Regions from separate parts of the Furfurilactobacillus sp. W61-4 genome, predicted to be linked through region 1. Evidence: predicted binding sites of a transcription regulator. Region 1 holds the regulator's gene; each other region holds the start of a gene.
What was found. The regulator HrcA, encoded in region 1, represses chaperone genes, less so after heat shock. The targets are predictions, from matches to a motif close to TTAGCACTCNNNNNNNNNGAGTGCTAA.
Positions count from the first base shown of each region.

Region 2: clpP (ATP-dependent Clp endopeptidase proteolytic subunit ClpP) is a predicted target of HrcA. The motif match lies at 2,032-2,058, and genes of this name have one in related genera.
Region 3: groES (co-chaperone GroES) is a predicted target of HrcA. The motif match lies at 2,067-2,093, and genes of this name have one in related genera.

Region 1 covers NZ_BAAJNZ010000001.1:214,381-218,598, forward strand. The annotation lists gene ribF (riboflavin biosynthesis protein RibF) at 1-704, shown strand, start outside; gene hrcA (heat-inducible transcriptional repressor HrcA) at 970-2,037, shown strand; gene grpE (nucleotide exchange factor GrpE) at 2,083-2,691, shown strand; gene dnaK (molecular chaperone DnaK) at 2,719-4,218, shown strand, end outside.
Region 2 covers NZ_BAAJNZ010000004.1:224,543-228,760, forward strand. The annotation lists gene nhaC (Na+/H+ antiporter NhaC) at 1-262, opposite strand, end outside; gene AC27FN_RS06795 (UbiA family prenyltransferase) at 993-1,910, opposite strand; gene clpP (ATP-dependent Clp endopeptidase proteolytic subunit ClpP) at 2,101-2,694, shown strand; gene AC27FN_RS06805 (TetR/AcrR family transcriptional regulator) at 2,909-3,484, opposite strand; gene AC27FN_RS06810 (SDR family oxidoreductase) at 3,603-4,218, shown strand, end outside.
Region 3 covers NZ_BAAJNZ010000004.1:268,310-272,527, forward strand. The annotation lists gene groL (chaperonin GroEL) at 53-1,684, opposite strand; gene groES (co-chaperone GroES) at 1,744-2,028, opposite strand; gene AC27FN_RS06990 (redox-sensing transcriptional repressor Rex) at 2,294-2,953, opposite strand; partial or broken gene AC27FN_RS06995 (ATP-binding cassette domain-containing protein) at 3,418-3,858, shown strand; gene AC27FN_RS07000 (ABC-F family ATP-binding cassette domain-containing protein) at 4,039-4,218, shown strand, end outside.

The DNA of each region.
Region 1 (4,218 bases):
AGCAATTAGGCGTCGACATTGTGTACGGCGTCAGCTTTACCTCTAAACTTGCTTCACTGACACCGCAAGCATTTGTTGATCAGTATATGGTCGGGTTACACGCGGTAGCGGTGGTAGCTGGGTTTGATCACACTTATGGTCGCAAAGCGGTGGCCAATATGGCGCAACTACCGGGGTATGCCCGCGATCGTTTTGAGGTCGTCGAGGTGGGACAAGTCTCAATGGATCATGCCAAGGACAGTTCAACGCGAATTCGTGAATTAATTGATGCCGGCCAAGTTGCCCACGCCAATGAGTTGCTTGGCTATACTTATCAAACAACTGGGATTGTTATTCATGGCGAAGCACGTGGCCGCACCTTGGGTTATCCAACGGCCAATGTTGAAGGGTCCGCTGTTCAGCGGTTACCCGGGATTGGCATTTATGCGGTTTGGCTGAAAGTAGGGACCGATTGGCATGCCGGGATGGCTTCGATCGGTCGTAATGAAACATTCGGTGCGCATCGACCGGTTACGGATGAGATTTATCTACTCGATTTCAATGAGGAAATTTATGGCGAAGAAGTGACAATCGCGTGGGGAGGGTACCTTCGTGATCAGGTTAAGTTTGACGGTGCTGAGGCATTGGTTGAACAGCTAGATCAAGATGTCATTAACACGCAGCGCTTCATCGATCAAGTCGGTGGTCCTAAATTAACGATTTAATCAAATGTCACTCCTAACCGTCATCTATTAAGTGAGTTTGGTCGGATTAGAATGTGTTGGCGAATGTGCGAGCAGCTTAGCTTCAACGGACATTGTCTCAAGGTTGAGATGGTGTCTTTTTACGTGCAAGCCGAACGTAATCGACCGAGCCGGTTGCTGAAATTAGGCAGGCTAGAAAGCCCTGAAAAATGCTGTCGGGAATCCGAATTTATGTTTGACTTTGTTTGACCAAGTTGTTATATTAGTAATTGTTCTTAGCACTCAAATGGCACAAGTGCTAAAAGAGGTGATTAAGACGTTAACTGATCGACAAAAATTAATTTTACAAGCTATTGTCCGTGAGTATACCGAAACCGGGTCGGCTGTCGGATCGAAAGGCCTAAGTGCTCATTTACCGATCCACGTTAGTTCGGCCACCATTCGTAATGAAATGGCCGCGCTAGAAGAAGCCGGGTATGTTCAAAAAGAACATACCTCTTCTGGCCGGGTCCCATCATTATTAGGTTATCGTTACTATGTTGATCATTTAGTCAGTGACGACGCGGTTGAACGTGCCGATATTCAGCTAATTCAAAGTGAGTTGGGCGGTTCATTTAATAAGATCGACGAGATTATTGAAGAGTCGGCCAATCTGTTATCAGAGTTAACTTCCTATACGGCGTTTACTCTGAAACCGGAACAAGCGGATGTTCGTCTGAGTGGATTTCGCTTAGTGCCTTTGGGAAATCGACAGGTCATGGCGATTATGGTTCTTGACAACGGGGATGTTGCTAACCAGACATTTACAATTCCTCGTAATATTGCCAGTGATCAACTGGAAGCCGTTGTTCGGTTAATCAACGATCAGCTTGTTGGTTTACAATTACCGGAGATTATGGAGAAATTGCGGGTGCAAATTCCGGCGCAGGTCGGGCAGTATCTGCAAACGCCAAGCGGTTTTTTGGAGATTTTAGGGCACGTCCTCGATCAAGCCGCCACGGAGCGATTCTTTGTTGGGGGACGGTTGAATCTGTTGAACTTCTCGGCAGATCAAGACCCACAAGTATTGAAATCGATGTATCAACTTTTTGATACCTCAACTGACATTGCTAGTGTTCTAAGTCCACCAGACAATCAGGTGCAGGTCAAAATTGGTGACGAGATTACCAATGACCTGTTGAAGGATTATAGTTTGGTGACGGGAACGTATGATGTGGGTCCCCATGGTCGTGGCATGATTGCGGTTTTGGGTCCGACACGGATGCCATATTCACGAATGATCGGTTTAATTGGCGCTTTCCGCCAAGAGCTTGCTGCCAAACTCCTTGATTATTATCGGGAGCTTGATCGGTGAGCAAGATTCATAAATTGAAGACTAAAATTTTTGAGTGAATTGGAGGTGGCACATTTGTCTGAAACATCACAGCAAACGGATGCCCAGGAAAATGAAGCTGTTGCTGAAAGTGAAGCAACTGCGGCAAAAGCCAAGGATCCGCGTGCGAAAGACATTAAGAAGCCAATTGAGGCTGAATCTGTGAGCGATGAAAAGAAATCGCAACAGGTCGTTGAATCCTTGCAAACCCAGTTAGAAGAAAAGAATGATCAACTTTTGCGGGCGCAGGCTGAGATTGCTAATATTCAGCAGCGACAGCAAAAAGAAACAGCCGCCTTATTGAAATACGACGGGCAGCAGTTAGCTCATGATGTTGTGCCAGAATTGGACAACTTGGAGCGAGCATTGGCGACAGAGGTTGACGACGAGGCCGCTAAAAAGTTGCAACATGGGGTGCAGATGGTTTACGATCATTTGCAGGCTGCGCTGAAACAAAATAACGTGACTGAGATCGAAGCCATAAACCAGCCATTTGATCCGACCAAACATCAGGCGGTGCAAACTACGCCGGCCGAAGATGGCCAAACGCCTGAAACTGTCGTTAAAGTGCTTCAGAAGGGCTATATGCTAAAAGATCGTGTCTTACGCCCAGCAATGGTCGTTGTGGCACAATAAGATTAATATATAAGGAAGTTTAAAAACATGGCAAAAATTATCGGGATTGACTTAGGGACCACTAACTCAGCTGTTGCAGTGCTAGAAGGTAGTCAGCCAAAGATTATTACGAACCCTGAAGGTAACCGGACGACACCATCCGTTGTTTCATTTAAAAATGGTGAAACTCAAGTTGGTGAAGTCGCTAAACGTCAAGCAATCACGAACCCGAATACTGTTCGTTCGATCAAGCGACACATGGGTGAGGCGGACTATACCGTCGATATCGAAGGTAAGAAGTACACCCCTCAAGAGATTTCAGCAATGATCTTGCAATATATCAAAGGCTTTGCTGAAGATTATTTGGGCGAAAAAGTTGAACAAGCAGTCATCACAGTACCTGCTTACTTTAACGATGCTCAACGTCAAGCAACCAAAGACGCTGGTAAAATTGCTGGCTTAACGGTTGAACGAATCATCAACGAACCAACCGCGTCAGCATTAGCCTATGGTTTGGACAAGAAGGATAAAGACGAAAAAATCCTAGTTTATGACCTAGGTGGTGGTACGTTTGATGTTTCCATTTTGGAGCTAGGTGATGGGGTCTTTGACGTCTTATCTACCAATGGGGACACTCACCTTGGCGGAGATGATTTTGATCAAAAGATTATTGACTGGCTAGTTGATAATTTCAAGAAGGAAAATGGCATTGATTTGTCTAGTGACACCATGGCGATGCAACGACTGAAGGATGCCGCTGAAAAGGCCAAAAAAGACTTGTCCGGCGTTAATGAGGCACAAATCAGCCTGCCATTTATTTCCAGCGGTGATAATGGTCCTTTACACTTGGAAGAAACCTTATCACGGGCCCAATTTAACCAAATGACGGCCGACTTAATCGAACGGACGAAGACGCCGGTTCAAAATGCTTTACGTGATGCTGACCTGTCAATGAATGATATTGACGAGGTGATCTTAAATGGTGGTTCCACTCGGATTCCCGCAGTTCAAGAAGCGGTTAAGGAACTTGCCGGTAAAGAACCAAACCACTCGATCAATCCAGATGAAGCGGTGGCTTTGGGTGCTGCGATCCAAGGTGGGGTTATCACTGGTGATGTAAAAGATGTCGTCTTACTTGATGTCACACCTTTGTCATTAGGGATCGAAACAATGGGTGGCGTCTTTACGAAGCTAATTGATCGTAACACGACGATTCCAACTTCTAAGAGTCAAACCTTCTCGACAGCTGCAGACAATCAACCAGCCGTTGACATTCACGTGTTACAAGGTGAACGCCCAATGGCAGCAGATAACAAGACGCTTGGCAACTTCCAGTTAACTGACATTCCAGCTGCGCCCCGTGGCGTTCCACAGATTCAAGTGACATTTGATATCGATAAGAACGGGATTGTGAACGTTTCGGCCAAAGATCTTGGTACGAACAAGGAACAAAAGATCACGATCAAGAGTAATACTGGTTTATCCGATGAAGAAATTGATCGGATGAAGAAGGAAGCTGAAGAAAATGCGGATGCTGATAAGGCACGC
Region 2 (4,218 bases), on a different contig from region 1:
TACTGATTAAGGCACCGACAAGAATAAAAATAAAAATCGGCACGATTCCAGTTTGAATACCATCTTTAATACCATCGTTAATATGTGACCAAGGCAAGCGATGGATTACCCCCCAAGCCATTAATAAGCCCATCACCAGCATCACCGGAACTTGTGGTGATAAACCAAAGGCAATGACCCCGGTTCCCATAATAGTTAACATGATGATCAAAACAACGAGTGCTTCGTTGCGTCCTACTTTAAAGGTTGTTTGTTCTTCCATTTGTTTAACCCCGCTTTATTGACTAAATTAGCTTTCAATCATTAGTTTCGATCATAAATTGCTAATATCGCGGATTACCCCCACAATGGCCAACATTCATTTCGACACCCACCTTTTCACAAAAAAATCGTCCCTGCTATGCAGTCGCATAACAGGGACGATTTTTTAACCGTGGTACCACCCAGCTTAGGTTTTTTAATGGCGCCATCAAAAAACCTCACTCTCACTGGGATAACGGTCCAGAGTTGCCCGTTCATTGTCGTTTTCAAGTATTTCGTAAACTAGCCCTGATCGGTTCGCAGCAACCACCGACTTCCTGACACCCAGACGAGTCCCTACTTGGAATGAAAACAAATGATTAAATGTTGATTAGAAAGATACCAGCTTTTTAATTTCTTGTCAATGTTTTTTTGTTAATCAGAGTGTGAACCAGACCGATTTGACCCTGAGCAACAACGGACAATCGTAATTGGGCGAACTTGGCCCGGTTACGGTTGTTGGTTGTGCGCAAGGGTCAGGTCTGGTGAGCACGTTTAGAAAAAGTGTGAACCAGACCGGGTAAGTCCGAGCAATAACTGGGAATCACGGACGGGTGGGTTTCACCCGGTAGTGGTTGATGGTTGTGCACAGGACTTAGGTCTGGTGAGCGCGTTTAAGAAAGAGCGTGAACCAGCCAGATTTGACTCTGAGCATCAACAGACAAGCGCAACTGCGCGCATTTCCGCTAAATTTATAACCAAACTCCGGCAGCGAACAACAATGTATAACCTAAAAAGAACAGCGATGTGCTCTTAATAACACTCATGTAAGTCTTGCGTTTATCTTGCACCGCAAAAAACGGTTGCATCCCCCGCCACATGATTGGTAATAAAAGCATACTCAATAATGTTTCCCATGGTGCCAAATGCCCGAAAAAATTAACGAGCGGCCAAATTGATCCCAGAACTAGCAGCACACGCATCAAACTAACCGCGTTGCCTCGACCAATGAAATAAGCCAACGTGTGGCGATGGTTTTTAATGTCTTCATCCAAGTCAGCCGTGTTGTTGGCGAGCTGCACCAAAAAGAAAATCAAGGTCAGTGGTAGACATAGGGTAAATGTCGTGGCGATAACGCTGAAATTGAACGGGCGCTGCCCGAAGATACTAACGTAGACACAGGTCAGTTGAATCAAATAAGAAATCGATAACGCCACCACCGCTTCACAGATTGGCATGGCATTTAGGGGCCAGGGGCCAGCTGTATAAAAAATGCCGATGGTGTAGCCAATGAGCCCAAAGATCAAGACCGGCCAACCAGTTCGCGTGACAAGAAGCAGTCCGGGAATTGCCGAGATTAAGTACAGGCTGGTTCCTAGCCACCAGACGCCTTTCAATGGCAGTTTAAGCCGACCTAGCGGATTTGTATGTAACGCATATCCTTCTCGATCTGCCGCATGAACATAATCATAATAATTATCGGAAACGTTCACTGCCAAATCAAAAATAAAGACATCAATCAAACATAGCAAAACATTAATCCAATTGACAACGCCATAATGATATTGTGCAATCGCTGCCCCCAAGACAAACCAAACAATATTCAATGGTGCGGTGTAAATTTCCGTTAGTTCAACAAATACCGACCAAGTTAACCATTTTTTCTTCATCAAATTACTCCTCAACCCTTGATGTACTAAGGCTACCATAAGTAATCGAAAAAAATTAGTCAGATTGCTCGCATTTTGTTTGACCTTTTTTGACCAAAGGTTTAAACTACAGTTACGTTGATTAGCAGAGCAGGCATTCAAGTGCTAACGCCAACTAACTCACAACGCAAATTACAAGGAGGCCTCAATCATGGCTTTAATTCCAACTGTTATTGAACAGTCCAGCCGCGGTGAACGCGCCTATGACATTTACTCCCGGTTGTTAAAGGACCGGATCATCATGGTTTCTGGGCCAATTGAAGACGACATGGCTAATGCCATTATCGCTCAGTTGTTGTTTCTAGATGCCCAAGACTCAGATAAAGATATTTACATGTACATTAACTCTCCTGGTGGTGTCATCACTTCTGGGATGGCGATCTATGACACAATGAACTTCGTTAAATCCGACGTTCAAACGATTGTCATGGGGATGGCTGCTTCAATGGCTTCCATTTTGGCTACCTCTGGGGCTAAAGGCAAGCGTTTTGCTCTGCCACACTCAGAGATCTTGATTCACCAACCTTCTGGTGGTGCTCAAGGTCAACAGACTGAAATCGAAATTGTCGCAGAAGAAATTCTGAAGACACGGAAGATGATTAACGAATTACTGGCTGAAAAGACGGGTCAGGACATTGAAACCATTAACCGTGATACAGAACGCGACAACTACATGACGGCTCAACAGGCTTTAGACTATGGCTTGATTGATCACATCATGACGAACTCCAGTGAAATGAAGTAATTCATTTAATAATTCAGAGCGAAACCTGCCGGGTGTTATCGAGCACTAGCTAAGCCTGAACAGTTGGCGATCTTTGCCAATTGATCGGGCTAGGCTAGGCACAGGTAACAGGCTAGTGTAGCCCGCCACGCGCACAAAACCCGTGTTTCCTGAAAATGGAAACACGGGTTTTGTTGTTTAGTCAGTGCTGTCAATCAGCGTTTCACAGCTGACTTCACTTCATTAAGGCAGCGATTAATAACTCGCACACTTCACTAAACGGTCGCTCGCTTTGGGTGTACACTCCGTTTAAAATATTATCGGCATGTAGCTTGATCGTCGAAAACAACAAATTGCGCACCAATGAAATATCAACCGATCTAAAAGTTCCATTATGTAAATTAGCTGCGAGTAGCTGCTGAATTGGTGTTTGACTCACCCACTCTTCAACTTGTGCAACTGTCTTTACATCAATCCACATTTCAGACTTTAGCTTTTCAATCACGGTCATGCTATCTGGGTGTTCTAACGCGAATTTAAATAAGTTCGTCAAATAATGCTGCAATAACGAAACAATTGGTTGATTCACAGCAACGTCATAATCAGCTTGATATAGTGCTTTTATTTCTCGAAGAAATAATGCGGCTAATAATGCAGCTCGATTATCAAAGTAGGTATAAATACTAGATTGAGGAATTCCCACGGCCTGCGCAATTGCGGTTGTGGAAACATCGCCAACATCTTTACTGAGGATTAATTGAGCCGTCGCATCCAAAATCGCCTCATACTTTTTCTGACTTTTCTTTTTCATGTTTTGAATATAATTAGGATTTATTTGAAAGTCAATACTTGATTATGATAGACCTATCGTTTATAATCATTGCCGATAAGATTATCATTTAAAACCAAATCAAAGAAGGTACACGAAAATGAAATTATTTGTGACTGGTGGTACAGGCTTTATCGGCTCGGCTGTTGTTAAAAAGCTCATTGAACATGGGCACGAAGTCACTGGTTTATCTCGATCAACGCACGGTGATCAAGTGTTAGCTGACTTAGGCGCGACCTCATTACGCGGAACTTTGGATGATTTAACAACCCTAGCTGAGGCCGCCAAACAGGCTGATGGCGTTCTCCACCTAGGCTACAATAATGACTTCAACCACTACGACGAAGCGGTAGCACAAGATCTTGCAGCGGTTAAGGCCATGCTTGCCGCATTAACCGGCAGCAACAAACCATTTGTGAATACCTCAGGCACCTTAATGGTCACTGATCTTGGACGCGCGGCAACAGAACAGGACACGGCACCGTTAACCGGTCGGGCCGTGTCAGAGAGCTTGGCACGTCAAGCAGCTCAAGCAGGTGTCCGCGGAATGGCTGTTCGTTTGTCACCAACGGTTCACGATGAGCACCGTCAAGGCTTTGGTACCTTACTCGCCGGGTTAGCCGTCCAACACGGTCAAGCAGCTTATGTTGGCGACGGAATGACACGATGGCCATCGGTTCATCGATTAGACGCGGCTGATTTATTTGTTGCTGCGT
Region 3 (4,218 bases), on a different contig from region 1:
GCACCTTGTCCATTTAACTCATTTGAATCGACCATGCTGGTTGATGTGTTGTCTACATCATGCCGCCCATTTGAGCAGCTTGAGCAGCAGCGGCTGCGTCAGCACCATTATCCTGCTTTGGTTCTTCAGCCACAACAGCTTCAGTTGTTAACAGCAAGGAGGAAACAGAAGCAGCGTTTTGTAAAGCTGAACGGGTTACTTTGGTTGGGTCAACAATCCCGGCGTCAACCATGTCCACCCAGTCATCAGTTGCAGCATTGTAACCAATCCCTGGTTTCTGTGACTTCAGCTTTTCAACGATCACTGAGCCTTCTTTACCGGCATTTTCAGCAATCTGACGAACTGGTTCTTCAAGTGCACGTAGCACAATGTTGATCCCAGTTTGTACGTCGCCTTCTTCGTTCAGGGCAGCAACTGCTTCGATAACGTTAACCAATGCAGTACCACCGCCTGAAACGAAACCTTCTTCAACTGCGGCACGAGTAGCATTCAGCGCATCTTCAATCCGGTAACGACGTTCTTTCAACTCCGTTTCAGTTGCAGCACCGACATTAATCCGTGCGACCCCACCAGATAATTTAGCCAAACGTTCTTGTAGCTTTTCTTTGTCAAAGTCAGAAGTCGTTGCTTCTAACTCCGTGCGAATGTTGGCAACTCGTTCGTCAACGTCGGCTTTGTTACCAGCGCCTTCAACGATCGTCGTGTTATCTTTAGTAACGGTGACTTTGCCAGCCTGGCCCAACTGCTCGACCGTGGTGTCTTTCAAATTCAAACCGAGGTCATCAGTAATCACGGTACCCCCAGTCAAAGCGGCAATATCTTCCAATTGTGCTTTGCGCCGGTCGCCAAAGCCTGGCGCCTTAACAGCAACGACGTTAAACGTCCCACGCATTTTGTTCAAGACTAACGTTGGTAAGGCTTCGCCAGTAATATCATCGGCGATAATCAGTAAGGCACGGCCTTGTTCAACAACTGATTGCAGTAGTGGCAAAATGTCTTGGATGTTAGCAATCTTCTTATCCGTAATCAAGATGTATGGGTTGTCCAAGTCAGCTTCCATCTTGTCGTTATCAGTAACCATGTATTGACTCATGTAGCCACGGTCAAACTGCATCCCTTCAACGACATCAGAAGTGGTTTCAATCCCCTTAGACTCTTCAATGGTGATAACACCATCATTGCCAACCTTTTCCATTGCGTCAGCAATTAATTCACCAACTTCTGGATCCGCAGCGGAAATCGAAGCAATCTGAGCAATATCTGACTTAGTCTTAACGTCGTGGCTCATCTTGTGTAAAGCATCAACGGCTGCATTGGTTGCTTTTTCAATCCCAGTCCGAATACCAACAGGGTTGGCGCCGGCGGTCACATTCTTCATACCCTCGTTAACAATGGATTGTGTGAGCACCGTCGCGGTGGTCGTCCCATCACCGGCGATGTCATTGGTCTTAGAAGCAACTTCAGCAACCAATTTCGCACCCATGTTTTCAAAATGGTCAGCCAATTCAACCGCTTTCGCAATTGTTACACCATCATTGGTGATGGTTGGTGAACCATAACTTTGTTCAAGCACCACGTTACGACCCTTTGGCCCAAGTGTGGTCTTAACCGTGTTCGCTAATTTATCAACCCCTGCAAGCATTGAACTGCGGGCATCTTCAGAAAACTTTAGATCTTTAGCCATGTGAATTTCCACCTCAACTATTTTTTATTTCGTCTTTACTTACGCAATTTAGGTCGAAATTATTCAACGATTGCGACAATATCTTTTTCATGGAGAACTAGGTAGTCTGCACCGTCATAAGTCACTTGAGTGCCGGCATACTTGTCAAACATCACTGTGTCGCCTTCCTTAACGGATGGTGCAACTGTGTCACCGCTGTCCAACACTCGGCCAGCACCGACAGAGATAACTTTTCCAGTCGTTGGTTTTTCTTGCGCATTACTTGCTAAGACAATACCGCCAACGGTTTGTTCTTCTTCTTCAGAAGCTTGTAAAATAACGCGATCTCCTAATGGTTTTAACACGTTAATCCCTCCAATAATTTTCGTTGAAATAAACGCTTTTAGCACTCTTGATGTCTAAGTGCTAACAACAAGGTCTATAATAACCATCCCTGATTCTGAATGCAAGACTTTTGGTCAAAGTTAGTCAAAAAAATTAGCAGCTCATCGTCCACACTGCTAATTGATGATTGATCGCTACTGGTAAACCCAATAATTAAGTCGAAAAAAACGTCTGTCGCTCTGCACACAGCGAGCAACCGACGTTCATCATTTTATATTTAACTAACTATTCTGGTTCACTTTCAGTTGGCACAATCTCTGCATAATGATCAATGAAATAGATGAGTGTCTGTAATTCATTAGTCAAATCAACGTTTTGAACCCGGACCGAATCAGGTACCGACAAGCGACGTGGTGTAAAGTTCAAAATTCCTTTGATACCGGCTTTTACCAATTGTTCGGTCACATCCTGCGCAGTACGTTCTGGAACCGTTACAATCGCAATCGAGATTTGTTGATCCTGCAATTGACGACCCATTTCTGATAATGGATAAATTGGCACACCACTTTGAACTGTGTTCACGATATTGTCATTAACATCAAAAGCTGCACTGATACGAACATTGCTATTTTGATGGAAATTAAAATTCAATAACGCATGGCCCAAGTTCCCCACCCCAACTAACGCAACATTGGTTAATTGGTCTTGATTCAGGATTTTTTTAAAGAACTCGATGAGCTTGGCAACATCATAACCGTAGCCTCTTTTACCGAGGGCACCAAAGTATGAAAAGTCGCGACGAATAGTAGCTGAGTCGACTTTAACAGCTTCCGATAACTGAGTTGAAGAAACGCGGGTCTTATCCGCGTCCAATAAAATGTTTAAATAGCGGTAATAGATCGGCAGCCGTTTTGCTGTCGCACGTGGGATTCGTTGTTCGGCCACGGCGGTTCACTCCTTTTTGTTCAATTAGTATCGTTTGTGAAACTAATGTGTAGACCAATTATAGCATAGGGCCACTTATTGTGAAGTAGAATTCATTCTTTTATCCGTTTTTTTCACAAAGTTTCTTATCAAATGCCCTGAGGAAACCCTAGTATACCCTGAGGCAACAGCATTAAAATTGATTATCCTTTTTCTAAAACTTTATGTCGCTGATATTAATTAAAATCACGAACTTTGATCACCATCGTTATTAATTTTTTACCAGCCCTTTGTTTCACAAGCTAAATCAGTGCACCCCTTGGTAATCCATGCCGCTTCCTTGCTCAACATGCTAGAATGGTAGTTATGAAATCGTTTGATAAATAAAGGAGTTTTCGACCATGTATGTTCTCCAGGTACAAGCAGTCGCGCGTCGTTTCGGCGCCGAGACCTTATTTGAAAATGTCTCCATGACGGTTGAAGATCACGCACGCGTTGGCTTAGTTGGTCGCAATGGTGCTGGCAAATCAACCTTGTTAAAAATGATTGCGGGCTTAAATGAACCGGACGCCGGCACCATCGCCACTGGTAAAGCAGTTACCATCGGATACCTGCCCCAAGACGCCGGGTTAACTTCAAATAATACGGTCTGGAACGAGATGCTCACTGTCTTTAATTTGCAACGACAACAAGAGCAGCGATTGCGCGAATTAGAGACACTAATTGCGGACCCCTCAGCAGACCATCAAAGTCCAGCTTATCAGCGCTTTTTAAACGAATACGATCAACTACAGCAAGATTTCAGCGACCACAATGGCTATGGCTATCAAGCGCTGATCCGTGGTGTTCTACATGCCTTTCACTTTGATGAAGACACGTATGATCGCAACGTCATGCAATTTTCTGGTGGTCAAAAAACCCAGCTAGCCTTAGCAAAGTACTTATTGCAGCAACCAGACTTGCTGATTCTAGATGAACCAACTAACCATTTAGACATTCAAACGCTGTCTTGGCTGGAAGATTATCTTAAGAGTTACCCTGGAGCTGTCCTTGTTGTCTCTCATGATCGGTACTTTTTGGATCATGTGGTGACAAATATTTATGACATGAACCAAGGTACGCTCACTCATTATAAAGGAAATTACTCCGCTTATTTACAACAAAAGGCAGCGCGCATCAAAACACAGCAACGGGCATTTGACAAACAGCAAGCCCAAATTAGTGCGTTGGAAGACTTCGTCAATAAAAACATCGTGCGCGCTTCCACAACAAAACGAGCGCAGGCC